One region of the Nonomuraea sp. NPDC050663 genome, then DNA from elsewhere that is predicted to be linked to it. Evidence: riboswitches for the same ligand, from Rfam matches in the RefSeq annotation. Region 1 holds a riboswitch; each other region holds the start of a gene.

What was found. A riboswitch is a leader RNA that binds a small molecule or an ion and turns the genes downstream of it on or off. The one in region 1 is predicted to bind cobalamin.
Region 2: linked by a shared signal. The riboswitch ahead of ACIBH1_RS42955 (CbtB-domain containing protein) and the one ahead of ACIBH1_RS07150 (ABC transporter substrate-binding protein) in region 1 are both predicted to bind cobalamin.
Region 3: linked by a shared signal. The riboswitch ahead of ACIBH1_RS43090 (ABC transporter substrate-binding protein) and the one ahead of ACIBH1_RS07150 (ABC transporter substrate-binding protein) in region 1 are both predicted to bind cobalamin.
Region 4: linked by a shared signal. The riboswitch ahead of ACIBH1_RS21365 (ribonucleoside-diphosphate reductase subunit alpha) and the one ahead of ACIBH1_RS07150 (ABC transporter substrate-binding protein) in region 1 are both predicted to bind cobalamin.

The regions. Positions count from the first base shown of each region.
Region 1 covers NZ_JBITGL010000002.1:514,592-522,345, forward strand. The annotation lists gene ACIBH1_RS07120 (TIGR03621 family F420-dependent LLM class oxidoreductase) at 1-736, opposite strand, end outside; gene ACIBH1_RS07125 (phytanoyl-CoA dioxygenase family protein) at 781-1,524, shown strand; gene ACIBH1_RS07130 (phosphotriesterase) at 1,509-2,453, shown strand; gene ACIBH1_RS07135 (cytochrome P450) at 2,443-3,621, shown strand; gene ACIBH1_RS07140 (hypothetical protein) at 3,618-4,271, opposite strand; gene ACIBH1_RS07145 (Gfo/Idh/MocA family protein) at 4,329-5,177, shown strand; cobalamin riboswitch at 5,180-5,300, shown strand; gene ACIBH1_RS07150 (ABC transporter substrate-binding protein) at 5,371-6,339, shown strand; gene ACIBH1_RS07155 (FecCD family ABC transporter permease) at 6,398-7,393, shown strand; gene ACIBH1_RS07160 (ABC transporter ATP-binding protein) at 7,390-7,754, shown strand, end outside.
Region 2 covers NZ_JBITGL010000022.1:111,779-119,532, reverse strand. The annotation lists gene ACIBH1_RS42980 (cobyrinate a,c-diamide synthase) at 1-455, opposite strand, end outside; gene cobO (cob(I)yrinic acid a,c-diamide adenosyltransferase) at 464-1,066, opposite strand; gene ACIBH1_RS42970 (putative cobaltochelatase) at 1,068-3,164, opposite strand; gene ACIBH1_RS42965 (histidine phosphatase family protein) at 3,161-3,748, opposite strand; gene ACIBH1_RS42960 (CbtA family protein) at 3,754-4,491, opposite strand; gene ACIBH1_RS42955 (CbtB-domain containing protein) at 4,500-4,688, opposite strand; cobalamin riboswitch at 4,722-4,851, opposite strand; gene ACIBH1_RS42950 (hypothetical protein) at 5,267-5,401, shown strand; gene ACIBH1_RS42945 (hypothetical protein) at 5,495-6,058, shown strand; gene ACIBH1_RS42940 (hypothetical protein) at 6,122-6,304, shown strand; gene ACIBH1_RS42935 (Scr1 family TA system antitoxin-like transcriptional regulator) at 6,477-6,779, shown strand; partial or broken gene ACIBH1_RS42930 (IS3 family transposase) at 7,589-7,754, opposite strand, start outside.
Region 3 covers NZ_JBITGL010000022.1:141,154-148,907, reverse strand. The annotation lists gene ACIBH1_RS43110 (FecCD family ABC transporter permease) at 1-424, opposite strand, end outside; gene ACIBH1_RS43105 (FecCD family ABC transporter permease) at 421-1,446, opposite strand; gene ACIBH1_RS43100 (ABC transporter substrate-binding protein) at 1,467-2,576, opposite strand; gene ACIBH1_RS43095 (helix-turn-helix domain-containing protein) at 2,726-3,478, shown strand; cobalamin riboswitch at 3,508-3,707, shown strand; gene ACIBH1_RS43090 (ABC transporter substrate-binding protein) at 3,838-4,833, shown strand; gene ACIBH1_RS43085 (FecCD family ABC transporter permease) at 4,830-5,858, shown strand; gene ACIBH1_RS43080 (ABC transporter ATP-binding protein) at 5,855-6,637, shown strand; gene ACIBH1_RS43075 ((2Fe-2S)-binding protein) at 6,710-7,372, shown strand; gene ACIBH1_RS43070 (YcaO-like family protein) at 7,604-7,754, shown strand, end outside.
Region 4 covers NZ_JBITGL010000006.1:230,405-238,158, forward strand. The annotation lists gene ACIBH1_RS21355 (mechanosensitive ion channel family protein) at 1-305, opposite strand, end outside; gene ACIBH1_RS21360 (ribonucleotide-diphosphate reductase subunit beta) at 318-1,313, opposite strand; gene ACIBH1_RS21365 (ribonucleoside-diphosphate reductase subunit alpha) at 1,313-3,466, opposite strand; cobalamin riboswitch at 3,545-3,754, opposite strand; gene ACIBH1_RS21370 (tripartite tricarboxylate transporter substrate-binding protein) at 3,778-4,722, opposite strand; gene ACIBH1_RS21375 (hemerythrin domain-containing protein) at 4,854-5,549, shown strand; gene ACIBH1_RS21380 (ArsR/SmtB family transcription factor) at 5,550-6,092, opposite strand; gene ACIBH1_RS21385 (alpha/beta hydrolase) at 6,175-7,557, shown strand; gene glmS (glutamine--fructose-6-phosphate transaminase (isomerizing)) at 7,544-7,754, opposite strand, start outside.

The sequences.
Region 1 (7,754 bases):
GCGGCGAGCCGGCCGACCCCTGGGCGAAGCTCCACGACCGTCCTGGCCGGGCGTCGCCGACCTGGAGCACGCTGGTGCCGAGCTCCAGCTCGTCGTAGCGCTCCGCCGTACGCAGCAGGTCGACCTTGGCCGCGAAGCCGGTGTCGGCCGGGTCGGGCCCGCTGCCGTCGGGCAGCACCCGCGAGGCGAGGTTGATCACGTCGGCCTCGCGGGCGGCGAGCTCCAGCAGGCGGCGGCCGCCCCCGCCGAGCAGCAGCCTGGGCCGCCCCGACGGCTGCTGGCGCAGCGCCTCGATTCGGTAGTGCTCGCCGTGGAAGGTGAGCGGCTCGCCCGACCACAGTCCCTTGAGCACGGTGATCGCCTCGGCCAGGCGCGAGATCCGCACGCCGGGAGGGTCGAAGGCCAGCCCGGAGCCCGCGTAGTCCTGCGCGAGCCAGCCGGTGCCCAGCCCCAGGTCCAGGCGGCCCTCCGAGAGCAGGTGCAGGGTGGCGGCCTCCTTGGCCAGCACGGCGGGATGGTGGAAGTCGTTGGCCAGCACCAGCGTGCCGACGCGCAGCGTGGTCGTGGCGCAGGCGGCCGCGGTGAGGGCGACCATCGGCGCCAGCCGGTCGCCGACGAGGTGGTCGGGCACGTAGAGGGCGTCGAAGCCGGTCGACTCCAGCCGCCTCGCCTGCTCGGACCACTGCTTGGCGGAGGCCGCTGAACGCAGGACCGCCGCGAATCGGAAGCGCCGCATGCCCGGACTTTACCAAGCGCTTGCTACGCGCAACACTGGACGCCATGCGCGATGTCACCGACCACGAGGTCGCCGCCTTCAGGCGCGACGGCTGGGTGCACCTGCCCGGACTGGTCGAGGAGGTGGGCGAGCTGCGCGAACGCGCGATCGAACGGCTCCGTGCCCGCTCCACGGCCCACGTCACGCTGGTGGACGAGGCCTTCGGCCAGAGCCGCGACGTGGCGCTGGAGGAGCAGCGCTTCGCCGGGCTGATGACCTCCTTCGGCCCCAACGCCGTCCGGCTGCTGCGCGGCGTGGAGGCGGTGCGGGTCCAGGTCACCAACCTGCTCGTCAAGGAGCCGGGCGAACACGGCGCCACCGAGTTCCACCAGGACTTCCCGTGGATGCCGATGGACCGCTCGGCCATGCTCACCCTCTGGGTGGCGCTCGTGGACGTGCCGGCCGCGATGGGGTCGCTGCGCTTCTACACCGGCTCGCACGCCCACGGCCTGCTCGGGCGCAGCTTCGTGCGCGAAGGCGACGACCAGCTCACCGCCCACCCGTGGCTGCGGGACCTCGCCCTCTCGTCGCCGCTCGACCTGGCCGCGGGCGACGCCACCGTGCACCACAGCCTCACCGTGCACGGCGCCCCCGCCAACCGGGGCAGCGGGACCCGCCTGTCGTTCACCGCGACCTACTTCGACGCCGAGACCCTCTACACCGGCGCGCCGTACAAGCAGACCGACGAGCTGGAGCTCAAGGTCAACCAGCCCTTCGACCACCCGAGGTTCCCGTGCCTGAGACCGTGAGGGGCCCCGTCGCCGACCTCGGCGCCACGCTCATGCACGAGCACGTCTTCGGCCTCAGCCCCGAGATCCTGTGGAACTGGCCCGACATCCCCGAGCGGCGCGACGTACGGCAGGCCGCCGCCAAGCTCGACGCCCTCAAGGCGGAGGGCATCGACACCATCGTCGACCTGACCGTGGTCGGGCTGGGGCGCTACGTCCCCGCCGTGCAGGAGGTCGCCGCGCTCACCGAGGTCAACATCGTGGCCGCGACCGGCCTGTACACCTACGACGCGCTGCCCCCCTACTTCGGCAACCGCGGTCCAGGCTCGCTGTTCGGCGGCCCCGACCGGCTGGCGGAGTTCTTCGTGCGCGACATCGCCGAGGGCATCGGCCGCACCGGGGTCAAGGCGGCCATCCTCAAGTGCGCCACCGACAAGCCCGGCATGACGCGCGGCTGCGAGCGGGTCTTCCGCGCGGTGGCCGAGGCGCACCTGGAGACCGGGGCGCCGATCACCACCCACAGCAGCGAGCCGGGCGGCCTGGAGCAGCAGCGGCTGCTGGCCGAGTGCGGCGTCGACCTGGCGAACGTGGTGATCGGCCACGCGGGCGACTCCACGAACCTGGCCTACCTGGAGGAGCTGCTCGCGGCCGGCTCCTCGCTCGGCATGGACCGCTTCGGCATCGACACCTTCTGCTCCTTCGAGGACCGCGTGTCGACGCTGGTGACCCTGTGCGAGCGCGGCCACGCGGGACGCCTGGTGCTGGGCCACGACTCCTACTGCTTCAACGACCGCTTCGACGCCGACGTCGTGCGGCGGCGCCATCCGGACTACCACCTGCTGCACATCTCCCGCGACGTGCTCCCGGAGCTGCGCAAGCGCGGCGTCACGGAGGAGCAGATCACCCAGATGCTCGTCGACAACCCCCGGAGGATCCTCGGTGGACTTTGACGTCTCCTCGGACTGGCACGTCGCCGCGCCGTACGACTTCCTGCGCACGCTGCGCCACGAGCACCCGGTCTTCCGCAGCGAGCACCTGGGCGCCTACGTGCTGAGCCGCTACAGCGACGTGCGCGGCGCCTACGCCGATCCGCGCCGCTTCTCCTCCAAGGGCTCGCTGACGATCTCGCGCAGCCTCACCGAGGAGACCAAGGCCAGGCTGGGCGAGCACGGCTCGTTCCTGTCGAGCTTCGTCGCCAACGTCGACCCGCCCGACCACACCCGGCTGCGCCGTTCGGTCTCGCGCGCCTTCACCCCGCGCGCGGTCGCCAACCTGGAACGGCGGTTCCGCGAGCTCAACGAGCGGCTGCTCGACCGCGTCGCACCGCAGGGCAAGGCCGACTTCGTGACCGAGCTCGGACACGAGCCCTCGGTCAAGCTCACCGCCCGCTTCATCGGCGTGCCGGAGGAGGACGAGGCCTTCGTCCAGGCCAGGGTGAAGGACTGGTTCCAGCTGTTCCTGTCGCCGCAGCCGCCCGAGCGCCAGCTCGAACTCGCCGACGGCTTCCTGACCTACCTCGCCTACGTCGACCGCCTGGTCGCCGCCCGCCGCGACGACCCGCGCGACGACTTCGTCACCCTGATGACCGGCAGCGAGCTGTCGCACCGCGAGGTGGTGGAGCTGATCTCCACGATCCTGCTGGGCGGCAACGACACCGTCCCCAACCAGCTCGGCAACAGCGTGCTGCGGCTGCTGCGCGAGGGCGTCTGGCCGGTGCCGGGCGAGCGGCTGGCGGGAGCGGTCGAGGAGTGCATGCGCATCGACGGCGCCTCGCTCGGCTCCTTCCGCTACGCGACGGAGGACATCGAGCTGCACGGCGTCACGATCCCGCGTGGCTCGCTGGTGCTGCTGTCGACCGACTCGGCCGCCCACGACGAGACCGTCTTCCCCGAGCCGGGACGGTTCGTGATCGACCGGCCCAACGCCGACGCCCACCTGGTCTTCGGCTACGGCATCCACTTCTGCGTGGGCGCCGCGCTCGGCCGCCTGCAACTGCGCACCGCCCTGGAGGTGCTCGGCGACCGGCTGCCCGGTCTGAGACTGGTCGAGCAGCCGGTCGTCTACCGCACCTCCCTCGTCGGGCGGGCGCTCGCCGCCCTGCCGGTGGAGTGGGCCTAACGCTTGAGCAGTCCCAGGGAGACGCCGCCCATGCCGGCCGCCAGCGCGGCCCAGGCGATCGCGGCGAACACGTTGCCGAGCCCGGCGAACCAGGCGACGGGGACCAGGAAGGGCGCCACGATCAGCGTGATCGCCGCCCAGGCGGGACCCGTCCTGCCGAGCAGTACGGCCACACCGAGGATCACCAGGCCGAGCAGCCCGGCGAACCACACCAGGCCCAGGGGCGAGGTGGGCAGGTCGTTCATCTCGGCGTTGTAGAGCCGGGTCGCGGTCGTCACGTCCAGCCCCGCCTTGCTGGCCGCGTAGAGGGTGTCGTCGGTGTTGCCCGACAGCGGGAGCGCCAGGGAGAAGGCCATGATCATGCCGACCAGCCCGAGCGCCGGCCTGCCCGCGCGCGCCACGCGGGCGACCCCGAAGAGCGCGGGAACGGTCAGGACCATCGCCAGGGCGCTGATCCACGACTGCATGGGGTAGGAGCCGAGGTTGTCGTAGAAGTTCTGGACGTACGGCTGCCCCTCCTCGGTCACCCCGGGCGGGGCGGTGACCAGGAGCAGCACGAACAGCAGCGGCATCAGGAACGCCGAGGCGACCATGGCGTAGCGGGCGAAGGTGTCGGCGCCCGACCTGGACGTGGTGTCGAGACTCGTCATGGCATCAAGGTCACTCGGTCGGGGGCCGCGGACATGAGTACGCCATACTCAAAACTCGTGGAGCCAGTATCTGTGGGTTTGGTGGGGGCGGGTCCGTGGGCTGAGCTCGCGCACGCGCCGATGTTGAAGGCCGGTCCGCACACCCGCCTGGCGGGCGTGTGGGCGCGCAGGCCCGAGGTGGCCGCGCGGCTGGGCGTGCCGGTCTACGAGCGGATCGAGGAGCTGTTCGAGGTCTGCGAGGCGGTCGCGTTCTGCGTGCCGCCCGGCGTGCAGGCGGAGCTGGCGGAGCGGGCGGCCAGGGCGGGCAAGGCCCTGCTGCTGGAGAAGCCGCTGGCCGACTCGCTGGAGAACGCCGAGCGGCTGGCCGGGGTGATCGCCGAGACGGGCGTCGCCTCGCAGATGATCCTCACCATGCGCTACGCGCGGGCGACCAGGGAGTTCCTGGCCGCCTGCCGGTCCATCGAGCCGCTCGGCGGCCAGGCGATCAGCGTCTCCGGCGCCCTGCTCGGCGGCGACTTCGCCACCCCGTGGCGGCTGGAGCGCGGCGCGATCCTCGACGTGGCGCCGCACGTGGTCGACCTCATGGACGCCGCGCTCGGCACGATCACCTCGGTGCGCGCTCACGGCGACCCGCTGCGCTGGGTGGGCCTGCTGCTGGAGCACGAGTCCGGCGCGGTCTCCGAGGTGTCGTTGTGCCAGGCGTCCAAGGCGGAGACGCAACGATTCGTCATCGTCGGCCGCGAAGGACTGGTCACCCTCGGGCACTCCGACGACGACCCGCTCGACGTCGTCGCCGAGGAGTTCGCCCAGACCGTGCGGCAGGGCGGCGGCCACGAGCTCGACGCCCGGCGCGGTCTGCACCTGCAGCGCATCCTCGCCGACGCCGAGAGGCAGCTCTTGACGTAAGACCACTTCGGAGAATTGATAGCGTTTGTCTGACGCGCAGAGCTGCAGCGAAGTCCGGTGCGAATCCGGCGCTGTCCCGCAACTGTCATAGCCAGGTCGCCTGCCTCCGCGCTGACGTCATCAACCCTCGTGGAAAAGGGTGATCCGTCGCTTCAACGCGGGTCTCTCGGTTCCAGCAGTGAAAGGACTACTCGTGAGACCCGTAGGAAAGGTCTTCGCGGGCCTGATGCTGGGTGCCCTCGCTCTGGCCGGTTGCGGCCAGAACAGCGCGAGCGCGCCCAGCCCGTCGGCCTCCGCCGCCACTTCCGCCCCGGCCCCCGCCCCCTCCAGCGAGGCCCCGGCCGCCGCCTTCCCCGTGACGGTCGAGGCGGGCAACGGCTCGGTCTCCATCGCCAAGAAGCCCGAGCGGATCGTCTCGCTGTCGCCCACCGCGACCGAGACCCTCTTCGCCATCGGCGCGGGCGCCCAGGTCGTCGCCGCCGACGACCAGTCGAACTTCCCCGCCGAGGCACCCAAGACCGCGCTGTCGGGCTACAAGCCGAACGTCGAGGCGATCGTCGCGCACAAGCCCGACCTCGTCGTCGTCGCCAACGACACCGACAAGATCGTCGCCGAGCTGGGCAAGCTCAACGTGCCCGTGCTGCTGGAGCCGGCCGCCATGAAACTGGAGGAGGCCTACGACGAGATCCTCGACCTCGGCGCCGCCACCGGCAACGGCGACCAGGCGGAGGAGCTCGTCAACACCATGAAGAGCCAGCTCACCGAGCTCGCCCAGGCCGCGCAGAAGGACAAGAAGCTCACCTACTACCACGAGCTCGACCAGACCCCCTACGCCGCGACGTCGACCACCTTCATCGGCCAGATCTACTCCCTGTTCGGCCTGGAGAACATCGCCGACAAGGCGCCCGACGCCGCGGGCGGCTACCCCAAGCTGTCGGCCGAGTTCGTCGCCCAGGCCGACCCGCAGCTGATCTTCCTGGCCGACGTCAAGTGCTGCCAGCAGAGCAAGGAGACCCTGGCCAAGCGGCCCGGCTGGTCGAAGCTGTCGGCGATCAAGAACGACCAGGTGATCCAGCTCGACGACGACATCGCCTCCCGCTGGGGCCCGCGCATCGTCGACCTGGCCAAGAACATCGCCGACGCGGTGGGGAAGGCCGCCTGATGCTCGCGGCCGACCGGCCCCGCCAGCGGGAGCCGCGGTGAGCCGGGTCCGGCCGCTGATGGCGGCCGGGGCCGTCGTGGTCCTGGCCGCCTCGATGATCGCCGGGCTGCTCGGAGGCGCGGCGGACATCTCCCCCTGGCAGGTGGTCCTGCAATGCCTGGACTGGCTGCCCTTCGTCGACGTCGACTCCGGCCTGGCCCCGGTCGAGCAGGGCCTGCTGTGGGAGCTGCGGCTGCCCAGGGTGCTCATCGCCGCCGCCGTCGGCGGCCTGCTGGCGATCGCGGGAGCCGGCTACCAGGGCGTCTTCCGCAACCCGCTCGCCGACCCCTACCTGCTGGGCGCGGCGGCCGGGGCCGGGCTGACCGTCACCCTCGTCATCGTCGCCTTCCCCGGCGCGCCCCTGTCGATCCCGGTGGCGGCCTTCGCCGGCGCCATCGGCGGCGTCATGCTCGCCTACGCGCTCGGCAACACCGCCGGGCGGTCCGGCGGCACCGCCACCCTGGTGCTGGCCGGAGTCGCGGTCACCTCGTTCCTGACCGCCATCCAGACCTTCGTCCAGCAGCTGAAGGTCGAGGAGCTGCAGCGCATCTACGCGTGGATCATGGGCGATCTCGGCGGCGGCTGGGACCAGCTGGCCCTCGTCCTGCCGTACGCCCTGGTCTCGGCGGTCGTGATGCTGCTGCACGGCCGCATGCTCGACGTGCTGTCGGTGGGCGAGGAGGAGGCCGTCAGCCTCGGCGTGCGCGCCTCGCGGGTGCGGCTGGTGGTGCTGCTGGCCGCCTCGCTGGCCACCGCCGCCGCGGTCGCGGTGAGCGGGCTGATCGGCTTCGTCGGCATCGTCATCCCGCACGCGGTGCGCCGCGTGTTCGGGGGCAGCTACCGCGTCGTGCTCCCGATGTCGCTCATCGTCGGCGCCGCCTTCCTGGTGGTCGCCGACCTGTTCGCGCGGACCGTCATGGCGCCCGCCGAGCTGCCCATCGGCGTCGTCACCATGTTCGTGGGAGCGCCCTTCTTCGTCGCCGTGCTCCGTACGACCAGGAAGGTGTCGGTGTGATCTCCGTCCAGGGGCTGTCGGTGACGCTCGGGTCCCGCGAGGTCCTGCACGACGTGCGGGCCGACGTGGCGCGCGGGGAGTGGCTGGCGGTCATCGGGCCCAACGGCGCGGGCAAGTCCACGCTGCTGCGGGCGATCATGGGCCTGGTACGGCACGGCGGCACCGTCACGCTCGACGGCCTGGAGACTGAGACGATCAAGCCGCGCCGCCGGGCCAGGCTCATCGCCTACGCGCCCCAGTCGCCGCTGCTGCCGCCCGACATGACCGTCTTCGACTACGCCCTGCTGGGCCGCACGCCGTACATCCCCTATCTCGGGCGGGAGAGCCGCCACGACCGCGAGGTCACCGGCTCGGTGCTGGA
Region 2 (7,754 bases), on a different contig from region 1:
CGGTCGGAGCCGACCCGGTTGAGGATCACCCCGCCCACCCGGACCCGCGGGTCGAAGGTCGCGAAGCCGTGCACGACAGCCGCCACCGACCGGCTCTGCCGCGCGGCGTCGACGACGAGCACGATCGGCGCGTCGAGCAGCCGGGCGACGTGGGCGGTGGAGGCGAAGTCGCTCTCGCCCCTGCCGTCGAACAGGCCCATCACGCCCTCGACCACCGCGAGATCACATCCGCGCGCGCCGTGCAGGAACAGCGGCGCGACCCGCTCCTCGCCCACCAGCCACGGGTCCAGGTTGCGGCCCGGCAGGCCGCTGGCCAGCGCGTGGTAGCCGGGGTCGATGTAGTCGGGGCCCACCTTGTGGGGCGACACCCTCAGCCCGCGTTGCCGCAGGGCCGCCATCAGCCCCGTCGCCACCGTCGTCTTGCCGCTGCCGGAGGCGGGAGCGGCGATGACCAGGCGCGGAACTACCACTCGATGCCCTTCTGGCCCTTTTGCCCGGCGTCCATGGGGTGGCGCACCTTGCCCATCTCGGTCACCAGGTCGGCGGCCTCGACGAGCAGCGCCGGCGCGTCCCTGCCGGTGATCACCACGTGCTGGCTGCCGGGCCTGCCCGTGAGCGCCTTCAGGACGTCGTCGAGATCCAGCCAGCCCCACTTCAGCGGGTAGGTGAACTCGTCCAGCACGTAGAAGCGGTAGGTCTCGGCGGCCAGGTCGCGCTTGATCTGCTCCCAGCCCTCGCGGGCGTCACGCGCGTGGTCCTCCTCGCTGCCGGGGCGCTGGATCCATGACCAGCCCTCGCCCATCTTGTGCCAGGTCACCGGCCCGCCCTCGCCGCTCTCGCCCAGCACCTTCAGCGCCCGTTCCTCGCCGATGCGCCACTTGGCCGACTTGACGAACTGGAACACGCCGATCGGCCAGCCCTGGTTCCAGGCGCGCAGGGCCATCCCGAAGGCGGCCGTCGACTTGCCCTTGCCCGGGCCGGTGTGCACCATCAACAACGGTCTCGTACGGCGCTGCCTGGTGGTCAGCCCGTCGTCGGGGACCTGCTCCGGCTTGCCCTGCGGCATCTCAGCCCGCCTTCCGATAGTCGCGTACGGCAGAGCCCAGGTCCTCGAGCGGCATCAGCGGAGCCCCCAGCCTCGCGGCCAGCCGTACGGCCAGGCCGAGCCGTACCGGGCCGCTCTCGCAGTCGACCACCACGCAGGCGGTGCCGCGCAGCAACCCGGCGGCCCGGTCGACGTCACCGCCCGCCGTGACCCGGCCGTCGGTCACCAGCACCACCAGCGGACGCCTGGCCGGGTCGCGCAGCCGCTCCACGCGCAGCACCTCGGCGGCGGTGACCAGTCCGGCTGCCAGCGGGGTGCGCCCACCGGTCGGCAACGAACGCAGCCGTGCCGCTCCCGCCTCGACCGAGGAGGTCGGCGGCAGCGCCACGGTCGCGGCGTGGCCGCGGAAGGTGACCAGGCCGACCTTGTCCCGGCGCTGGTAGGCGTCGAGCAGCAGGCTCAGCACGGCTGTCTTGACCGCCGTCATGCGTTTGCGGGCCGCCATCGAGCCGCTCGCGTCGACGACGAAGAGCACGAGGTTGCCCTCCCGCCCTTCGCGGACGGTCTCGCGCAGGTCCTCCTGCCGCAGCCGCAGCCCGTCTCCGGTCCTGCCGCGCTGCCGCTGGTGGGGGGCGGCGGCCAGCAGTGTGGCGACCAGGTGCAGGTCACGAACCCGGCCGTCCGGGTGGCGGGAGCCGGTGGCCCGGCCGCGCGGCGTCCGCGAGCGGGAACGCCGCCCCGCCGCACCCTCGCCTACACCGGGCACCTCGAGCAGCGGCACCCGGTACGGCGCCGCCACCGCGGCCACCTGCGCGGTGCCGGACTCAGGCCCGGGTTCGGCTGTTCCGGAGGCCGGGTCTGTGGCCTTTTGGGTGCCATCGGCTTGTGTGCCATCGGCGCCGTCCGGGCCGGGCCGGTGCTCGCCCGAGGCCCTCTCCTGGTCCTGTGACCCGTCCCGGTTCTGCGGCCCGTTCCGGTCCTGGTCGGGCGGTGTGTCGTGGTCAGGCCCGTCGGGTCCCGGCGGGCCGTCTGTGCCGCTGTCCGGGCCGCTGTCTGTGCCTCCGTCTGTGCCGCCGTCCGGGCCTCCGTCCGGCGGGTCGTCGTCTCCCGAGGTCTCCGCCAGCAGCCGGTCCAGCAGCTCCTCATCCAGCCCCGGCGCGTCGAAGGGGTCGCGCCGCCGGCGGTGCGGCAGGGCCAGGCGGGCGGTCGCCCGCACGTCCTCGGTCGTCACCCGATCGCGCCCGTGCCAGGCCGCGTGCGCGATGGCGGCATGGGCGGTCACCAGGTCCGCCCGCAGCCCATCGACCTCGAACGCCGCGCAGACCGTCGAGATCTGGCGCAGCCGCGCATCGGGCAACCGCACGTCCGCCAGCCTCGCCCGAGCCAGGGCGATGCGCTCGGCCAGCTTCGACTCGGCGCCGGTCCAGCGGGCGGCGAAGGCGTCGGGATCGGCGTCGAAGGCCAGCCTGCGGCGGATCACCTCCGCCCGTTCCCCGGGGTCGCGCGAGGCCCGCACCTCGACGGTCAGGCCGAAACGGTCCAGAAGCTGTGGCCGCAGCTCCCCCTCCTCCGGATTCATGGTGCCGACCAGCAGGAAACGGGCCGCGTGCCGTACCGAGACCGACTCCCGCTCGACGTAGCAGGTGCCCAGGGCAGCCGCGTCGAGCAGCAGGTCGACGAGATGGTCGTGGAGCAGGTTGACCTCGTCGACGTAGAGCACGCCCCGGTGCGCGGCGGCCAGCAGGCCAGGCTCGAAGGCTTTCACCCCCTCGGTGAGCGCACGCTCGACGTCCAGGGAACCGGCCAGCCGGTCCTCCGAGGCGCCCACCGGCAGCTCGACCAGCGCCGCCGGCCGTACAGACCGCTGCTCGCCCGGCTCGTGCGGGCCGTCGGGGCACCCGGGATCCGGCGCCGCCGGGTCGCAGGCGAAGCGGCAGCCCGCCACGACCCGCACAGCAGGCAGCTGGCCGGCCAGGGCGCGGACGATCGTGGACTTGGCGGTGCCCTTCTCGCCGCGCACCAGCACCCCTCCCACGCGCGGCGACACTGCGTTGAGCAGCAGCGCGAGCTTGAGGTCGTCGAGTCCGACGACGGCGCTGAACGGGTAGGTGATCGTCAAGACGTGGCCTTCCGGTTGACATGGGCGACGCGCCATCCGCCACGACCGGGCGCGAGCCGCGTGGTGGACAGCGGCGCGAGATCGAACAGGGCGGCCCGCGCCGGGCCGAGCCCGAGCGCGTGACCGAGGGCGGCTCTGATCGCACCGGCGTCGCAGACCGCCACGATCTCGGGCTCGTCGCGCACGGACTCCATCCACCCCGCGACGCGCGTGGCGAGCGCCGCCAGGCTTTCACCACCGTGGGGCGCGGCCTCCGGATCGGCGAGCCACGCGGCCAGCGCCTCAGGCTCGTCTTCGGCGACCTGCGTGTACGGCAGGCCGCGCCAGCGCCCATGGTCGGCCTCGGCCAGAGCCGCGACCGGGCGAGCCTCCCACCCCAGCGCCATCGCGGTCTGCGCGGCGGCCGGGGCGGGCGACACCCAGGCGAACCCCGCCTCCCTGATACGCGTCGACAAGGACGACGCCTTCCCGATACGCGCCGACAGGGACGCGGCCGTGGCCAGCGAGGCCCGGTCCGCGTCCTCGTCGGCGGGAAAGCACGCAGCGCGCATGCCAGGAGTCGCGGCATGCCGGACGAGCAACATGCCGCTCAGGCGGCGACCAGGGCGTCAGCACGCCGGGATGCCCGCTCGGAGACCCACCCGAACAGCACGCCGAACGCCGCCCAGAACACCAGCTGCGTGCCCAGCGAGGCCACCCGGAACTCCCACAACAACGTGGCGGGGAAGCCGTCGGGTACCTCGTTGATCGTCGGCAGCAGCACCCACGCGGCGATCACCGGCACCAGGAAGGCGGCCACCGCGCCGATCCAGCGCTGCCAGGATCCGGCGGCGATCCTGCGCGAGACGGCGACCGCGACGGCGGTCGCGGCCAGGCCGACCAGAAGCATCACCACATACAGGACCGTGCGGCTGTTGATCGTCTCCGGGTCACCGACGGCAGGTGGGTTGGCCGGATATTTCAGGAAGGGAACAAGAATGACGGCCACGAACGCCGTCCCGGCGACGGCCAGCGCCAGCCCGCCCTCGTTCCTCGGCCCGACACGACCGCGCAATCCCGCGATCACCAGGGCGCACACTCCACCCACTGCCAGGCCGTACAGTCCGGTGGCCAGGAACAACCCGGCCTTCTGCACCGGACGGCTGATCTCCACGTCATGGCTGTGCCCGGCAGGCTCGGGTTCCGCAGGCGCCGCCGCGGCGGCCGCCTCCTCCAGCGCGATCGCACTGTCGATCCGCGGCTCACCGACGAAGAAGGCGAATCCGCCCGCGACGAGTCCGGCCAGGAGGCCAAGCAGCAGCCCCCTGACCACAAGGGTCCGAATCACGCCCGCTCCTAGTGGCACGGCACGCCGAGCAGATGACGCCCGTCGTGCATGAGTTCGTGGAGGAGGGCACCGGTCTGCGAGACCGCCCCGTTGTCCATCAGGACCAGGTAGGCGATCAGCAGCAGTACGGGTACGGCCAGCAGCCAGACACGCAGGCGTGGCAAGGGAATAGTGGTGGGAGCGGACAGTCCGCTCATCGTGCCTCCTCAGGGATATCGCGTCCCGTGCAATGAGGTCACGGCCGTTCAGGCGACCTGGCTCCCAGGATCTGAGTCCTGGATACAGTGGCGCGTCCGCACCGGCATCTCACCGGATTTCCCCTGAACTGCTGTGAAATCTACCGGAATGTATCCTTCCAACCCTTTAGCGTCAACTACCGCCTCATAGAAGAGAGCGCCGATCCTCGGGAGTGTGCTCCTCGTGGGCGCGCCCGAGCCGTCGCGGAGGGACACGGCGCCGGGCCGCTTGCTCACTCCATCCGCTCGCACCAGCCCCCGCCAGACCCCGATCCGGGCCGAACGGTCGACGCGAGCGGCGCATCAGGCACGGTGGTGCACCTCCCCCCGATCCAGGGACTTACCCCCATGCTGGGCTAGATCGGCATATCGACGGATCCATGGCCGGGCCGCCAGGGTGGATCGCGGCATATCGGCAACCAGGCGTACTCGGTCGGTCCGGCGTGATTGTCGGCGTGTTGCGTTCTCGGAACCGTGAGCCGACGAAGCGGCTCACATCGGCGGAATGTCGTGATCACCTCCGCCCCTGGGAGAGCAGGATGAACCAGGTGGATCCCTACGCCGACGATTTCATACCCCATCAGGGAGCGGTCACCTGGGTGAGCGGGATGGACATGGACGAGCTCTGCTCGGCCTTAGTGGCCAACCCCGAGTGGGTCCTTTCCGCCCGCTGAAGTGACGTCGAACATCCGGAATCGAACGCCGGTGCCCTGGTCGGCCACCATGACGGCTGGCTCGTCGTGGTCGAGCCGGTTTGCAGCAGGGCGATGATTCGGCTGGTCCAACTCTCCGCCACCGGCCAAGCACTCGCGCTGTACTGGACGATCAACGCGCAGACCATGATGGGCTACGCCGCAGGCAGATCACTGATCGCCTTGTTCGACCCCATGGCCCCGGCGACGATGACGCCGGAGACGGAATACGCGTGGCTGGATCAGCTGCCGGTCGCGCGCGGGGATCGGCGGCTGATGACGTGGCAGTCGTCAGCCTTCGCCGCTGCTGAGAGCAGATCCGGCATCCGGCTCGACCGGCACTGGTGGGGGCAGGAGCATCTCAGCCTCACGCTCGGCTCCATCGCACCTCGCCAGCTGAGGCGACTGCCCCGCGTTCACTCCTCCGGCCGATCATCAACGCATCCTCGACGCCGATCCGCGGCTGCCGGCATCGTCGGCGATCCGGACCCGGGTCGGCTTCATGACCTCATCCGGCTCGTCTTGGAACCGGAGATCGGCGGGCCGCTGCTGCCCGCAGACGTGTTGTCCGAGGAGCCACTGTCTCGGGCATGGGAGCTGATCAGCTCATCCTTGCAGCGAACCGGGCTCTGCCCATGATGGGCGGCAGGCACCGGAACCCGCAAGATGAGCCGCCTCGAATCGTCCAAGACCATGCCGGGCGTGGGCGACATCGAGGCGCTGGCCGCGCTCTTCGAGCTCGACGCAGACAAGCTCGACGAACTTATCGGTCTGCTCCACGACGCCGACCAGCGCGGGTGGTGGGAAGATGACGAAGACGCCCTGCCTCAGGAGTACATAACGCTGCTGGGGCTGGAGGCGGAAGCCATCGAGCATCGAGGCTGAGAACCCCAGCTCATGCCGGGGCTTCTGCAACCCGAGGACTTGCGCCCGTGAGGTCATCGTGGCCGCCCGTGGTGTCGCCCGCATCACCCAGAGCGGCATCCGCTCACAGGTCGAAGCCCGGATGGACCGCCAGTAGCGCCTGCTTGAGCAGTCTCTGCTCCAGCATGTGAGCGTGCGAGTCCTCCCCTTGGACGGCAGGCATCCGATCAACACGGGCGTCTTCGTCCATGTGAAGTTCCAGGATCTCGACGATGCTGTGTACTTGGAGTCGCTCTACGGAGCCCGCATCGTCGAGGATCTCGAGCTGGTCGCCGACTACGAATTCGCCTTCGAGCACCTCAGAGCCACCGCTCTGTCGGAGGACGACTCTCGCAAGCTGATCCAGCAGAAGATCGCAAGCGGCGCTCACAGCGCATGGCCTTCTCTTGACAGGAAACGCGCATGGTGGTCGATTGGTGGCACGCCCTCACCGTAGGAGGAGTGCCGCTCCTGGCACTCATCATCCTCCTAGGGTTCGCATTGAAAACTATGCGAGGACGCATGGTCAGGAAGATAGTCCTCAAACCAGGCGAACTCACAATAGAATTCGTTGAGTTTGAGGACATAACGCAGACGGCACCTCCCGACGCAATACGGGAGAGTACGCCTCAGCTTGAGAAATAGCTAGCTGACGCTCGTATCGGGCTGGAAATAGCACTCCAGAGGGTGGAGGCTCTGCCTATTGGGCCGAGCCCTCGCCCTTCGCCCCAGGCCTCTGAGTGATGGCACGATGAATACCAGAGATCCCGCCCACGCGAACGCAGCGGGCCACAGCCTCTGCTGCGGCCCAAGCGCCCTGGGATTGGGCACGCAACACTGCATTCACACCACTTCTGATCGCCGCCACCGGCATCGACTGACTGCTGATGCGACAGGCATTCTCCCGAACTAGACAGCCATAAAGGGCCTGCTGCTCAGAGCCCCCATTCCGTCACCGAACCCCTTACTCTGGAGATCTCCCCGCACGCGCCGCCGAACAACTGGAGAGCGGCCACACGGCGGGGCGCGCGAGCCACCTCGCGCCAGTGATCCGCAAGGGTGCGGGTTGAGTTCATTTGTCTGCACCGATTGCTCGCCGGCGCGGAGGCTGGTTACGGATAGTGACCTGGAGCGCGGATGACAACTGGCCCAGGCGGCAACCGTCAACGGTCGCCGGTCACGTCGAACGGCAGATGGTTGTGAACAAGCAGGCGTCAACGGCCTCCGTGGCGAGGGGGATGAAGCGCCCCGGCTTTGATGGAGAGCTCAGGGGTTGATTCCAACGGTCTCGTTGGGCTGGTGTTGAGCGTAGTAGAAGGCTTCGTACTCCACCGGTGGGATATCGCCGATCGAGGAGCGCAGGCAGGTCGTGTTGAACCACTCGACCCATTCGGCGGTGGCCAGTTCCACTTCGGCCAGGCTGCGCCAGGGC
Region 3 (7,754 bases), on a different contig from region 1:
CGCCCGCGATGGACCAGTGGCTTCTCGTCTCGGCCACGAGGATGGCGACCACGACCGCGGTGTACGCGCCGGAGTCGAACCCGATCACGTCGGGGGCGCCCAGCGGGTTGCGGGTCAGCGATTGGAAGATCGCACCGCCGATGCCGAGCAACATCCCGAAGACGACGGTGGCGATCGCGACCGGCAGCCGCCACTCGACGACGATGGTCCGCTCGAAGCCGTGCTCGCCGCCGATGAGCGTGGCGAACACCTGCTGGATGGTCAGCGGGTAGTCGCCGTGGGTGAGAGCGACGGTGGTCAGTCCCCCGGCGGTCAGGAAAAGCACGACCGAGACCGTCAGCAGCCGGACGCCCACTCTGCCGGAGAACAACCGGTGCCGCACGGTCCTGGACCGGTATCCGAAGGTGACACTCTCCCTGCTCACAGGCCGCTCGCCAGCCGCCGCCGCACCAGCGCGATCAGCACCGGAGCCCCGATCACCGCGGTCACGATGCCCACCTCGATCTCCCCCGGGCGAGCGATCACCCGTCCGGTGACGTCGGCCGCCAGCATCAGGGCCGGCGCGGCCAGGGCGGAGTACAGGATGATCCATCGCTGGTCCGGTCCGGTGAACCAGCGGACGATGTGCGGCACCATCAGCCCGACGAAGCCGATTCCGCCGGTCAGGGCCGTCCCACCCCCGGCCAGCAGGGTGACCGCCACGATGCCCAGAACCCGGGTGCGGCCGACCTTGGTGCCGAGCGAGGCCGCCAGGTCGTCGCCGAGCGCGATGGAGTTCAGCGACCCAGCGATCATGATCGCGACCAGCAGGCCGGCCAGGAGAAACGGCAGGACGACGAGTGTCTCGTCCAGGCCGGTGCGCGCGATCGAGCCGAGCTCCCAGTTGCGCAGCGCCCGGAAGGTCTCCTCGTCGATCAGTCTCAGGAAGGTGGCGACGCCGTGCAGCACCGCGCTCAACGCCACCCCGGCCAGCACGAGCATCTCCGGCGAGACAGACGAGCGCCCGCCGGAGCCGATCAGGTAGACCAGGACCGTCGCCACCCCCGCGCCGAGCAGGGCGAACCAGATGTAGCCGCTGACGCTGGTAAGGCCGAAGAACCCGACGCCGAGGGTGATGGCGAATCCGGCCCCGGCGTTGACGCCCAGGATCTCGGGGTCGGCCAGCGGGTTACGGGACAACGCCTGGATGAGCGCGCCCGCCACCCCGAACGCCGCACCGACGAGCATCCCGAGCAGGGTACGGGGAAGCCGGACGGTCCACACGATGTGGGACGCCTCTGTGCCGTCCCGGAGCCACAACACCTCCCACGCCCTCACGGGCGACAGCGGGTTGGCGCCGAACGACACGCTGAACAGCGCGGTGATCCCGAGGGCGGTCAGGATGACCAGCAGCCCCGCCGTGCGCCGGCCGTACAACGAGGTCGTGTACGGGGCAGTGGCAGTCAAGGACATCTGTGGCGATCTGGTCAGGAGAGCTTGGCGCCGGCCAGCCACTGGTCGGCCACCGCCTTGACGGCCCAGGGCAGGCTGGTCGCGCTGGCGCCCGCCCGCAGCACCCAGGTCGCGTTGTCCACCTGCTGCCCGGCGGAGTTCACGAGCTTGGTCGAGTCGTCCTTCACCAGGGTCAGGGGGACGTACCGGCTCTCGGTCACCGCCTTGACGGCCTTGAAGAGGGGCTTGGCCTCACGCGCCTTGCGGACCTCGTCGCTGACATAGGTGACCACCAGGATGTCGGCGTCCAGCAGGCCGAGGTTCTCGTCGGAGACGACGTCCTCGTCGACGAACTTCTTCGCGTGGGGATTCGGGGTGAAACCCAGCTTGGACATGACGTCTTCGGTGAAGGTGCCGGCGATGGTGTAGTAAGACAGGCCGTACTGGGGACCGTAGTCGTTGGCGATGGTGATGGTCTTGCCGGCGAACTCCGGGTGAGCTCCGGCGACCTCGGTGATCGTCTGCTCGGCGGCCGTGACCAGCTTGTCGGCAGCAGCACCGAGGTCCAGGGTCTGGCCGACCAGACGCTGCAGGTCCTGCCAGGAGATCTCGCTCTCCTCCCTGGTGTCGAGCACCGGGGCGATGGCGGTCAGCTTCTCGAAGTCGGGCTTACCCTCAAGGGCTCCGACGGCGACGATCAGATCGGGCTTCGCCGCCGCTATGCCCTCGAAGTTGATCGGATCCCTCCGGGTGGCGGTGTCGACCTTCTCGACCTTCCGCAGCCATGCCTGGTCCCGCCAGGGGGCGGCAGGCTCGTCGGTGAGGGTGTAGACCGGGGTCACGCCGAGCGCCTGGAGGGCGTCCGTGTTGGGATTCAGGCCGACGACGGCGATCCGCTCGGGGCGCTGCTGGAGGGTGGTCTCTCCCGCCCAGGTCGTCAGAGTCACCGGGTAGGTCGTGGTTCCCTCGGCTGCCGGGAGCAGTCCCACCGGCTGGCTGGTCGCCGTCGGGCTGATGGCCGGCTCGGCGGGCTTCGCCGTACCCCCGCCGGTCGAGGCACAACCGGTGAGCGTGAGGGTCGCCGCCAGCGCGATGGAGGAGGTCAGGCGCCATCGCGTGGTGCGACGGAGCGTGTAGCTGATCATGGGGGCCTCTCGGTCATCCGGCTGTGCCGTCTGGAGTTCACATAAGCGGCATCCGCCCGGGTAAGGTTAGGCGAACCTAACTTCTTGCGGTGCACCGATTCCGACAGACGTCACGCAGAATGCGACATATCCGGACTGAGGGCGGCGACATGTCCCAGCGCACTTACGGCGACGCCCCTTGGCGCATCTGGATGCCCGCGGTCACCATCCCCGAGCAGTACGAGGACGAGTTGCACGTCCTGCTGTGGCAGGTCTGCGGCGATGCCGACCTCATCGTCGGAGGCAGGGCGCGCACGCTGACGGCCGGGCACGCGCTGTGGGTGCCGGTCGGTGTCCCGCACGAGTTCACCGTGCAGGCCAACTCGGTGACCATGCCGCTGTTCTTCGATGCCGCCGACACCGCCACCACGCTGACCGAGTCCACCATGGTGACCGTCGACCGCGACCTGCAGACGCTCATGCTGGCGTATACGGTGTCATGGAACACGATCATCAAACCGACGCCGAACCTGGCCCGGCAGATCCTCGCACTGATCGAGGAGAGCCCGGTCCTGTCCGCCGTGCTGCCGATGCCGGCCAGCGAACCCGCCCGGACCATCGCCGAGACGCTGCGCTTCAACCCCGGCGACATCCGTGGCGTGGACAAGCTAGCCGAGTCGGTCCACACCTCGGTGCGCACCGTTGAACGCACGTTCCAGGCCGAGACCGGCATGACGCTGCGGCAGTGGCGGATCCGCAACCGGATGGAGGCCGCCGCCATCCTGCTGCGCTCGAACGCGGCCCCCGACGCGGTCGCGCACCGGGTCGGCTACACGAACGCGAATGCCTTCCGGCGCGTGTTCAAGAGCCACTTCGGCATCTCACCCACCGAGTACCTCGATCGCTACCGAACTCAGCGGTGACCGGCCCGAAACAGGTGTGCGAGGCCCGCGTTCAGGTGCAGGGCCAGAGTTGTGTGATGATGTCGGCAAAGGCGAGCGCGGACTGAGGAAGCCGGTGTGAATCCGGCGCGGTCCCGCCACTGTGATCGGCGAGCGGATCCCCACCACGCCACTGCCCCCCAGGGGTGGGAAGGCGGGGACGAGCAGCGACCCGAGAGCCAGGAGACTCACGCGGTCGCCTCCTCGATGAACTGGGGCGGATTTCCCCGGAGAGGAGCGGGCTCTCGTGTCTGCCGTGCCGTCGGCCGCGCCGCGAGAACCTTCGGCGTTCCCTCTTTCCGATCCGCCCCGTCGTGCAGATTCCCCGAGAGGAACCCTTCATGACGGGCAGACGTCCGACGTCCTTCCTGCTCGCCCTCCTGGTTTCCGGCGTGCTGGCCGCCTGCGGCGGCGCTCCGGCTGAGCAAGCGCCCACGGCCGCCCCGGCCGCCGCCGCTCCGGCGGGCTTTCCCCTCACGCTCGACAACTGCGGCGTGAAGACCACCTTCGAGCAGCCGCCCAAGCGGGCGATCTCGATGAACCAGCACGCCACCGAGGTGATGCTGGCGCTCGGCCTGGAGAAGTCGATGATCGGCACCGCCTATCTCGACGACAAGGTGCTGCCGGACTACCAGGCCGCCTACGACTCGCTCAAGGTCGTCTCCAAGGAGTACCCCTCCTACGAGGCGCTCCTGGCCGAGGAGCCCGACTTCGTCTACGGCGGCTTCAAGAGCACCTTCGACGAGAAGGAGGGCCGCAGCCGCGACGCCCTGCAGAAGGCCGGGATCACCACCTACCTCAACGTCGAGGAGTGCGCCGAGGGCGCGGTCTCGATGGACCTGATGGACACAGAGATCCGCAACGTCGCCAAGATCTTCGGCGTCTCCGACCGTGCCGAGCCGCTCCTCACCAAGCTCCACGCGACGCTCGACGGGGTGAAGGCCAAACTGGGCGACACCCAGCCGGTCAAGCTGTTCGTCTACGACAGCGGCGACAAGACCGCCTTCACCGCCGGAGGCAGGGGCGTCGGCAACGAGATCATGAAGCTGGCCGGCGCGCAGAACATCTTCGGCGACCTCGACAAGGTCTGGGGCGACGTCTCCTTCGAGCAGGTGGCCGAGCGGGCGCCCGACTGGATCGTCATCTACGACTACGGCAGCCAGCCGGTGGCCGACAAGCAGAAGTTCCTGCTGGCCAGCCCGGCTCTCAAGGACGTTCCCGCGATCAAGAACAAGCGCTTCGCGGTGCTGCCGCTGTCGTCGGTGGTGCTCGGAGTGCGCGCTCCGGCCGCCGTCGAGGCACTGGCCAAGCAGGTGCATGCCGAGAAGTTCCAGTGAGCCGACCCGGCCTGCCGTACCCGGTCGTGATCGTCGTGCTGGTCGCGCTGCTCGGTGTGGCGGCCACGGCGGCGATCGCGGCCGGGTCGGTCACCCTCCCGGCGGGCCAGGTGTGGGGGATCCTGCTCCATCGCATCCATCCGGCGCTGGCCGAACCGAGCTGGGCCGCCGTGCGCGAGACCATCGTCATGGATGTACGGCTCCCGCGGGTGCTGCTGGCGGCGGTGATCGGGGCGGGGTTGTCGGTGTGCGGCATGGCACTGCAGGCGCTGGTGCGCAACCCCCTGGCCGACCCGATGCTGCTGGGCGTCTCCTCCGGAGCGAGCGTCGGCGCGGTCACCGTGGTGGTGTTCAGCCTGACCACCTTCGGCGCGCTCTCGCTGCCGATCGCGGCGTTCATCGGGGCGCTGGCCGCGCTGGTGGCCGTCTACTTCCTGGCCCGCTCCGGCGGGCGGATGACGACGGTGCGGCTGGTGCTGGCCGGGGTGGCGATGGCCGAGGTGCTGTCGGCGGTGGCCAGCTTCCTGGTGGTCACCTCCAACGACCCGCACAAGACCCAGTCGGCCCTGCGCTGGATGCTCGGCGGCCTGGCCGGGACGACCTGGACGATGGTGTGGATCCCGGCGGCGGCCGTTTTGGCGGGCACGGTCGTGCTGCTCGGGGTGTCGAGGCCGCTGAACCTGCTGCTGGCCGGCGAGGAGGCGGCCTCATCCCTCGGGCTGGACGTGCACCGATTCAGGGCGGCGTTGTTCGTGCTGGTCGCCATGATGATCGGCACGATCGTGGCGGTCAGCGGCGCCATCGGGTTCGTCGGGCTGATCATGCCGCACGTCGTGCGGCTGATCATCGGCGCCGACCACCGCCGCGCCCTGCCAGCCACCGCGCTGCTCGGCGCGGCCTTCCTGATCACGGCGGACCTCGTGTCGCGCACGCTGATCGCGCCGGAGGAGATCCCGGTGGGGATCATCACGGCGCTGGTCGGCGGGCCGTTCTTCCTGTGGCTGATGCGGAGGCGCTCGAAGTGAAGCTGACCGTGGAGAACGTGTCGGTGCGGATCGGCGGCCGGGACCTGGTCCAGGAGGTGTCGCTGGAGGTCGGTGACGGCGAGGTGGTGGGCGTGGCCGGGCCGAACGGCGCGGGCAAGTCCACCCTGCTGCGCACCCTCTACCGCGCCCGGCGGCCCACCTCCGGCCGGGTGCTGCTCGACGGTGAGGACGTGTGGAGGATGCCCGCCGGATGGCTGGCTCGCAGGCTGGCCGCCGTGCTGCAGGAGAGCGGCGGCGACTTCGAGCTCACCGTCTACGACGTCGTCGCCATGGGCCGCACCCCGCACAAGCGGGCCTTCGACGGCGACAACGCCGACGACCGGACGATCATCGCCGACGCTCTGTCCCGGCTCGACGTCGCCGACCTGGCCTACGCGCCCTTCGACCGGCTGTCCGGAGGCGAGAAACAGCGCGTACTCATCGCGCGGGCGCTCGCCCAGCAGCCGGCCGCGATGGTGCTCGACGAGCCGACCAACCACCTCGACCTGCGCCACCAGCTCGACGCTCTGTCCCTGGTAGGCGGGCTGGGCATCACCGCCGTCATCGCCCTGCACGACCTCAACATGGCCGCCGCCTTCTGCGACCGCATCTGCGTCATGGACGGCGGGCGGATCGTGGCCGTCGGGACTCCTGCCGAGGTGCTGACCCCGCAGCTGCTCGCCGAGGTCTACCGGGTCGACGCCGAGGTGGCGCTCCACCCGGAGTCCGGGGTGCCACAGGTGACCCTGCGGACCGGAGGGAGCCGCCTCACGAGCTGAACCCGCCACCCAGAAGAAAGGCCGGGCTCGCCGTCCGGCCTATTCAGCACGCCTTCAAGGAATGGAGTTCCCATGGAGCCGAAGTCGATCCAGACCGCCCTCGAATCAGTCGCCGAATTCGGCTCCTTCTTTTCTCTGCAGCTGGGCGGGGACGACACCGGATGGCACGACGTAAAAATCGATTACGCAGCGGGATTCACCGATCTCGTCGAGGCCACAGCGGCCAAGTACGGCACGCGTGAACTGCGGATCGGCGCGTCGATCGCCCAGCTCGGCCACGCCGCGCGGCTCTGGTCACCGGTCCTGGGCGCGGCCCTCGCCCATGGCGTGGTTCCGGACCTGACCCGGCTCGACCGTGCCGACGACAGCGGACGGCTGCGCGTCCCGTCCCCCTCCGGGTGGCGCTACGAGTCCCCGGAACAACTCTATGACCTGGTGGTTCGTGGCCACCTGGAACCGATGGCGGCCGGGCTGCGCGTGAAGGTCGCCCGCGGCCTGCTGTACGGCAACGCCGCCTCGGCTCTGGTCGAGGCCGGTCGTTCGGTGGTCACAGCCCGCCCCGACCTGACCGAGCCCGCCACCGATCTGATCACCACACTGCTGTCATACGGCGGGCTGTCCGGCAAAGGCGCCGTCATTTCCGCTGGCCTCGCATTTCGGCGCACCACCTGCTGCCTCTATTACCGGGTACCGGACGGAATCAAATGCGACGACTGCTCACTGGCGGAGAAATGAATTCTGTGCCTATGCTCTGCGTGTTGTTTGCAGGTGCAAATCACTCGCAGAAGGAGGAGCACATGGCACACCACGGATTCGCAGAGCCCGACGAGCCGCAGAACTGCCTCAAGTCCCACACCCCGGCGGTGGACGCGCCGTTCGAGTGGCGTGAGGACGACGACGAGTAGGTCGGCTCACGGCCGGGGCCCCGTGCGCAGGGGCCCCGGCCTCCCTCGGAGAGGAGCACGCGTGATCGCACAGGTCCGCCGCGACACCCCGGCCGACCCCGTGATAGCCAGCCTGATCTCCTACACCGCCACCGGATCTGAGATCACCGGCGGAGCGGCGCTCGGGGACGACGAGGCGGCGCGACTGGCCGCCATCGGCGAGGCCGTCGAAC
Region 4 (7,754 bases), on a different contig from region 1:
GCGTAGGTGGCCTGGATGACCAGCCAGGTGGCGGCGACGATGGTGAGCAGGCCCAGCACGTGGTCGACCTGGGCGGCGACCTCCTGCTCCTGCGTGTCGGTGCCGAACATGTTGGGCAGGAAGCCGATGTTGAAGGCCACCAGGACGGCGACCGCGAAGCCCGGCCAGACACAACGGCGCAGGAACGGCTCGGCCGCCGACCACTTGGTGGTGGCTCGGATGAGGAGTCTCCGGATCAGCTCGACCACGATGACGGCTCCGAGAACGCCGCCCGCCAGGTTGAGCAAATTCTGGGACAAACTCATGGTCCAATCACATCAGAAAGCCTCGTCAAAGGTCACATTGCCCTCCACGGCCACCTGGTAGGCGGAGACACGCCGTTCGAAGAAGTTCGCGAGTTCCTGGACGTCCTGCAGCTCCATGAACGCGAACGGGTTGGCCGTGCCGTACCTGCGGCCGAAGCCGAGGCGGACCAGGCGCTGGTCGGCGACGTATTCCAGGTATTGGCGCATCTGCTCGGCGCTCATGCCGGGCATGCCGTCGCCGCACAGGTCGCGGGCGAAGGCGAGCTCGGCGGCGACCGCCTCCTCCAGCATCTCCACGACCTGCTTGTCCAGGTCGGCGTCGAACAGGCCGGGCTCCTCCGCGCGCACGGTGTCGACGACGCTGAAGGCGAACTCCATGTGCATGGACTCGTCGCGGAAGACCCAGTTCGTCCCGGTGGCCAGGCCCTGGAGCAGGCCGCGGGAGCGGAACCAGTAGACGTAGGCGAACGCGCCGTAGAAGAACAGTCCCTCGATGCAGGCGGCGAAGCAGATCAGGTTGAGCAGGAAGGCCCGGCGGTCCTCGCGGGAACGCAGCTCGCGCAGGTCGCCCAGGGAGTCGATCCACTTGAAGCAGAAGTCCGCCTTGTCGCGGATCGAGGGGATGTTCTCGACGGCGGCGAAGGCCTTGATCCGCTCGTCCAGGTCGGGCAGGTAGGTGTCGAGCAGCGTCAGGTAGAACTGCACGTGCACGGCCTCTTCGAACAGTTGCCTGCTGAGGTAGAGGCGCGCCTCGGGGGCGTTGACGTGCTGGTAGAGGTTGAGCACCAGGTTGTTGGCGACGATCGAGTCGCCGGTGGCGAAGAAGGCCACCAGCCGGTTGATCAGGTGGCGCTCCTGGGCGGTCATCCTGGGCAGGTCGGCCAGGTCGGTGTGGAGGTCGATCTCCTCGACCGTCCAGGTGTTGCGGATGGCGGCCCGGTAACGCTCGTAGAAGTCCGGGTAGCGCATCGGGCGCAGGGTCAGGTCCATTCCGGGGTCGAGCAACATCACTGGCACGCCTCGCAGTACTCGGGGTTCTCAAGGGAGCAGGCCACGGCCTCCTGGGCGGTGACCGTCGTCTGGGCGATGCGCGTCGCGGGGCGCGAGCGCAGGTAGTAGGTGGTCTTCAGGCCGCTCTTCCAGGCGTAGGCGTACATCGACGAGAGCTTGCCGATGGTGGGGCTGGCCATGAAGAGGTTGAGCGACTGCGACTGGTCGATGTACGGCATGCGCGCGGCCGCCAGGTCGATCAGCGCCTTCTGGGGCAGCTCCCAGGCGGTGCGGTAGAGCTGCCGCAGGTCGGCGGGGATGCCGGGGATGTCCTGCACGGACCCGTCGGCGCGCTTGATCGCGTCGCGCATCTCCTGGGTCCACAGCCCGCGCTCCTGCAGGTCGCGCACGAGGTAGCGGTTGACCTGGAGGAACTCCCCCGACAGGGTCTCGCGCTTGAAGACGTTGGAGACCTGCGGCTCGATGCACTCGTAGCATCCGGCGATGGAGGCGATCGTCGCGGTGGGCGCGATCGCGATCATCAGCGAGTTGCGCAGACCCGTCTTGGCGATCTTGGAGCGCAGCGCGGCCCACGCGACGCTCGTCGCCGCGCCGTAGTGGTCGGGATGCAGCACGCCCCGGAAGGCCCGCGTGTCGCCGTACGAGGGGTGCCGCCCGCGCTCGACCGCGAGGTCGGCGGAGGTGTCGTAGGCGGCCAGCGCGATCTCCTCGGCGATCCGCGTGGACAGCTCCCTGGCCTGCGGGGAGTCGAAGGGCAGGCGCAGGGCGAAGAAGACGTCGGCCAGGCCCATCACGCCCAGCCCGATCGGCCGCCACTTCCGGTTGGCGCGCTCGGCCTCGGGCGTCGGGTAGAAGCCCAGGTCGATGGTCTTGTCGAGGAACCGTACGGCGGTGCGGACGGTCGCGCGCAGCCGCACGAAGTCGACGTCGCCGCCGGCCACGTGGGCGGCCAGGTTGATCGAGCCGAGGTTGCAGACGGCGGTCTCGGCGTCGCTGGTGACCTCGAGGATCTCGGTGCACAGGTTCGACAGGTGGATGACGTTCTCGGGCCGCGCGGTCTGGTTGGAGGTGCGGTTGGCGGCGTCCTTGAAGGTCATCCAGCCGTTGCCGGTCTGGGCCAGGGTGCGCATCATGCGGCCGTAGAGGGTGCGGGCCGGGATGGTCCTGGTGGCCAGGCCCTCGGCCTCGGCCCGGCGGTAGGCCTCGTCGAAGGCGTCGCCGTACAGGTCGGTCAGGTGCGGGACGGCCTTGGGGTCGAACAGCGACCAGTCGGCGTCGGCCTCGACCCTGCGCATGAACTCGTCGGGGATCCAGTTGGCCAGGTTGAGGTTGTGCGTGCGGCGGGCCTCCTCGCCGGTGTTGTCGCGCAGCTCCAGGAACTCCTCGATGTCGGCGTGCCAGGACTCGAGGTAGACGCAGGCGGCTCCCTTGCGGCGCCCGCCCTGGTTGACGGCGGCGACGCTGGAGTCGAGGGTGCGCAGCCAGGGCACGATGCCGTTGGAGTGGCCGTTGGTGCCGCGGATGAGCGAGCCGCGCGAGCGCACCCGGGTCCAGGCGATGCCGATGCCCCCGGCGTACTTCGACAGCCGCGCGACCTGGGCGTAGCGGTCGTAGATGCCCTCGAGCTCGTCGCGCGGCGAGTCGAGCAGGAAGCACGACGACAGCTGCGGACGCCTGGCGCCGGAGTTGAACAGCGTGGGCGACGACGGCAGGTAGGCCAGGCCGGACATGAGCCGGTAGAGCTCGGCGGCCTCCTCGACGCTGTCGGACAGGCCGCAGGCCACCCGCAGGAAGAAGTGCTGCGGGCGCTCCAGCACCGCGCGGGTGGCGGGGTGGCGCAGCAGGTAACGGTCGTAGACGGTGCGCAGGCCGAAGTACTCGAAGCGCCCGTCGGCGTCGTCGTCGACGAGGGCGTCCAGCGCGCCGGCGTGCGCCGCGACGAAGGCGGCCAGGGAGTCCTGGACGAGTCCTTCCGCGTGGGTGGCGGCGATCGACTCGGAGAACGACCGCACCCCGTGCGTGGCCGCCTCGTCGGCGATCTCCTCGGCCAGCAGGCGGGCGGCGATCCTGGAGTTGGCCGGGTCGGCGATCACCCGTGCCGCGGCTTCCTCGATGGCCAGCCGGCGGTCGGCGGAAACGATCTGTGTCACGCTCTCTCCTCGCGAGCTCTTCCCCGTATGAGGGCAGGCAGGCGAGCACGGAGCTCCCTGGAGCCGCCCTCGAGGCCCATGGATGGACACGTCGCTGGCAGGTCTTCGGACTCGTGGGCTCGTCAATGCTTCCTACTGGCCGTCGCTTCCCAGGCGCGTGATGCGCCCAGTGCTCGATGACGGCGGTCGTTCCCACTCACCGCTGCGGGGCAGTCCCCGATTCGCACGGGGTTCCCTTTTGCTCCGCCACCCTGGTGTGGGCGGCGAACCAGCAACGGGCAGGATCCTACATCTAGTGGCGCAGACCGCAACTACCCCCGGTATGTTGTGGCGGGCGTGTCGAGCAGTCCGAGATCGATGAGCACGTCCCTGGTACGGTCGACCTCCGAGGTCAGCCAGACGCGGAAGTCCTCGCCGCTGAGCGGCATCGGCGTCCAGCCCCGGCTGCGGCAGGCGTCGAGCCACTGGTCGGAGTAGGCGGCCTCGTCGCAGGCGGCCATCGCGGCCTGCCGGGCGGGGTCGGCCATGTCCTTCGGGCCGAAGGCGGCGCACCACTCGGCGAAGTCGACCCGGACGCCGCACTCCTTCAGTGTCGGCGCGTCGACCTCCGGGACCCGCTCGTCGGTCGAGACGGCGAGCACCCGGACGCGGCGCTGGGCGATGTGCGGCCGCCAGGCGTCGAGGGTTCCCGCGGCGGCGGCCGCGGCGCCGTTGAGCAGGGCCGGCACGGAGTCGGCGCTGGCGGCGTAGCCGGAGTAGTCGACCAGGCGCGAGTCGGCGCCCACACCGCGGGCGATCAGCCCGAACAGCACGTGGTCGGTCTCCCCCGTGGGGCCTCCGGCCAGGAAGGTGCGGGCGGGGTCGGCGACCAGTTGCGCGGCGAAGGCGTCGAAGTGGGTGTAGCGCGAACCCCCGGGGACCACGACGACGACGGGCTCGCCGGCCAGGCGGGCCAGCGGGGTGGCCACCTCCAGGATCGGGCGGCCGTGGTTGAGCTCGGCGGCGGCCAGGGCGGGCAGGCCGGTGACGGTGATCGTGGTGATCGGCCCGGTGGTGTCGCGTCCGGCGAGGGGGAAGCCCCGCTGCTCCAGCGCCCTGCCGTACGCCTGGGCCATCGGCGTCCACGGCGCGGCGGCGGCCACGACCGAGACGGGACCCAGCCGCGACGCCGTTCCCGGCCCGGAACCGCAGGCGGCCAGGGCGGCGGTGCTGGCGGCCACCCCCAGCCCGAGCGCGAAGAACTGCCGACGCCGCATGGACGCCCTCCCCCGACGATCTATCTGTTACCAGAGGTTATGCACAGATCACGGCGAGTTACACATCGGTCCGAGATGGCGACAAATCAGGATTGGAGTCACTTCCAAGTGGGGTGCCGCACCCTGACGGCATGACTCAACTGATGCTCCCCGGCCAGGCCGCCGCGCCCGCGGGGCCGGTCGACCTGAGCGCCATGTACCTGGTGCACCACGCCTTCCGCCGCGACCTGACCGCCTTCTGCGAGGCCGTCGCCCGCGTCCCGATCGCCGAGCGCGCCACCTGGCGGGCCCTGGCCCGGCGGTGGGACCGCTTCCACCTGATCCTGCACAAGCACCACACCGGCGAGGACAGCGCCCTGTGGCCGTTACTGCGCGAGCGGGCCGCGGGCGACGTGCTCGCGCTGGCCACCCTCGACGGCATGGAGAGCGAGCACGCCGAGATCGACCCGCTGCTGGTGGGCTGCGACGCCGGGTTCGGCCGGCTGGGCGAGCACGCCGACGAGGAGGCGCGCGACGCGCTCCTCGGACGCCTGCGCACGCTGGCCCAGCGCCTGCACCGGCACCTGGAGCACGAGGAGAGCGAGGCGATGGCCCTGGTGCAGCGCCTGCTGTCGCAGGCCGACTGGGAGCGGCTCGACAAGGAGTTCCAGTCCGCGTACGGCATGCGCGAGCTGCCGTTCATGGCCTCGTGGGCGCTGTACGGCCTGCGCGGCGAGCAACTGCGCGAGGTGCTCGCCAAGATCGACAGCAAGCCGCTGGAGCTGCTGTGGTCGTGGTGGTGGCGACGCTCGTTCGAGCGCGGCGAGAAGGAGGCCTTCGGGCGATGATCAGTCGTCGGCCGGGACGGTGAAGAAACGCAGCTGGACCGGCCTGGACCCCTCCGTGCGGCGCTCCTGGTAGGCACGCAGCAGCCGCATGTAGTCGTCGAAGAACTCGCGCACCTCGGCCTTGGTCAGCCAGGCGAGCCCGCGCGAGGCCAGCACCCAGTCGGGGTCGGCGGCGTAGGCGGCCGGCAGGCTGTCGAGCAGCTGCCGGTCCTCCTCCAGCGCCACGCGGTGGAAGGCCATGAGCGCGTCGCGGCCTTCCGGGGGGAGCTGGTCGGGCGTGGGCAGGCGGATGTCGCCGGGACCGCTCCTGCGCCACCAGCGCTCACGCCCCGCCGAACGTTCGGGGATCTCCTCGATGAAGCCGTACTTCTCCAGCTGGCGCAGGTGGTAGCTCGTCGTGCCGGTCTTGGCGCCGAGCAGGTCGCCGAGCGTCGTCGAGGTGGCGGGGCCGTGCACCTCGAGGTGGCGCAGCATCTGCTGGCGCATCGGATGGGCCAGGGCCTTGAGCCTGGCCGGGTCGTCGAGCATCCACGGCTCCTCCATGGGGATGACCTTACTCCTTCCGCCGAACGAATTCTGCAGACACTTGTTTGCAGAGAAGTCTCGGCAGAGTACCGTCGGCAATATGGTGAAATCTCTCCTCTTAGCGCTCGTCCTGAGCACGACGCCGCCTGCCGTACCGGCGGACCTGACCACGACGGAGGTCAGCTTCCCCGGCCACGGGATCACGCTGCACGGCACCGTCGTCTCCCCCGCCGAGGCCCCGCCCGGCCGTCCGGGCATCGTCCTGATCCACGGCTCGGGCAGCGGCAACAAGCGCACGACGCTCATGACCGAGGCGGTGGCCTTCGCCCGGCAGGGCCTGTCCGTCCTGGTCTACGACAAACGTTCGGCCGGCTACTCGCTCACCCGGCGCAGCTACCAGGAGCTGGCCACCGACGCGCTCGGCGCGGTGGGCGCCCTGCGCGGCCGGCCCGGCGTCGACCCCGGCAAGGTGGGCGTCCTGGGGATCAGCGAGGGCGGATGGGTCGCCCCGCTGGCCGCCTCCCGCTCGGAGCAGGTGGCGTTCGTGGTGACCGTGGGCGGCAACGCGATGGAGCCGCTGCGTCAGCAGAGCTGGGCCGTCGCCGACTCGCTGCGCCGGGCCGGGGTCTCCGGCTCGCTGCCCGGCCACGCCGTGCCCTCCTTCTACCGGCTGCTGGCCGACGGCGGCATGTTCGCCGAGGCCCACCACGACGCGGCGGGCGTGCTCGGCCGCGTGCGTCAGCCCGTACTGGGCGTCTGGGGCGACGGCGACCTGCTCACCCCGCCGCAGGAGACGCCGGGGCTGATGGCCCGCGCGCTCTCCCACGACCACTACACGCTGCGCTTCTTCGCAGGGGCCGAGCACGCCGCGCACGTCACCCACGACGGCGGCGTCACCCGCTCGGAGGAGCTGGCGCCCGGGTACGCCGAGAGCGTCGGCCGCTGGGTGGGCGAGGTCACGTCGGGACGGCTGCCCCGCGGGGAGCAGGTGGGCACGCTCCCCCGCCAGACGTCGCTGACGGTGCCGGTGCCGCCGATGGCCTGGTGGGAGTCGGCGGCGGCGCAGCTCGCGGCGCTCGCGCTGTTCGCGGTGATCCTCGCGGGCTACCCGCTCTGGGCACTGGCGCGCCGCGTGCGAAACCGGGGCGTCGGCGTGCGGGGAGCGGTCGTGCGGGGCGGCCGGGCGGCACGGGTGCTCGCCCTGCTGGCCCCGCTGACCGCCTTCGGCGCGCAGGCCTACCTGATGTACCTGGTGATCACCGGCGCCGAGCTGGCCACGCCGGGTCCGCTGCTGTTCGGCCGCCCGCTGCCGTGGCTGGGGCTGCAGCTGCTGGCGGTGGCGGCGCTGGTGGCCGCCGCGCTGACCGTGCCCGCCTGGCGGCGGGCCCGGGGCTCGGAGAGGGTACGGCTGGGCGTCCTGCTCACCGGTGGAGCGCTGTTCCTGCCGTGGGCCCTCTACTGGGGCCTGCTCACTCCACTGTGACGCTCTTGGCGAGGTTGCGAGGCTTGTCCACGTCACGCTCCAGCGCCACGGCCGCGTGATAGGCCAGAAGCTGCAGCGGGATGGTGAGCAGGATCGGGTCGAGCTCGATCTCGTTCTTGGGCACCACGATCACGTCGTCGGCCAGGTCAGCCTCGGGCTCGCGGTGACCGACCATGAGCACCTTGCCGCCGCGGGCG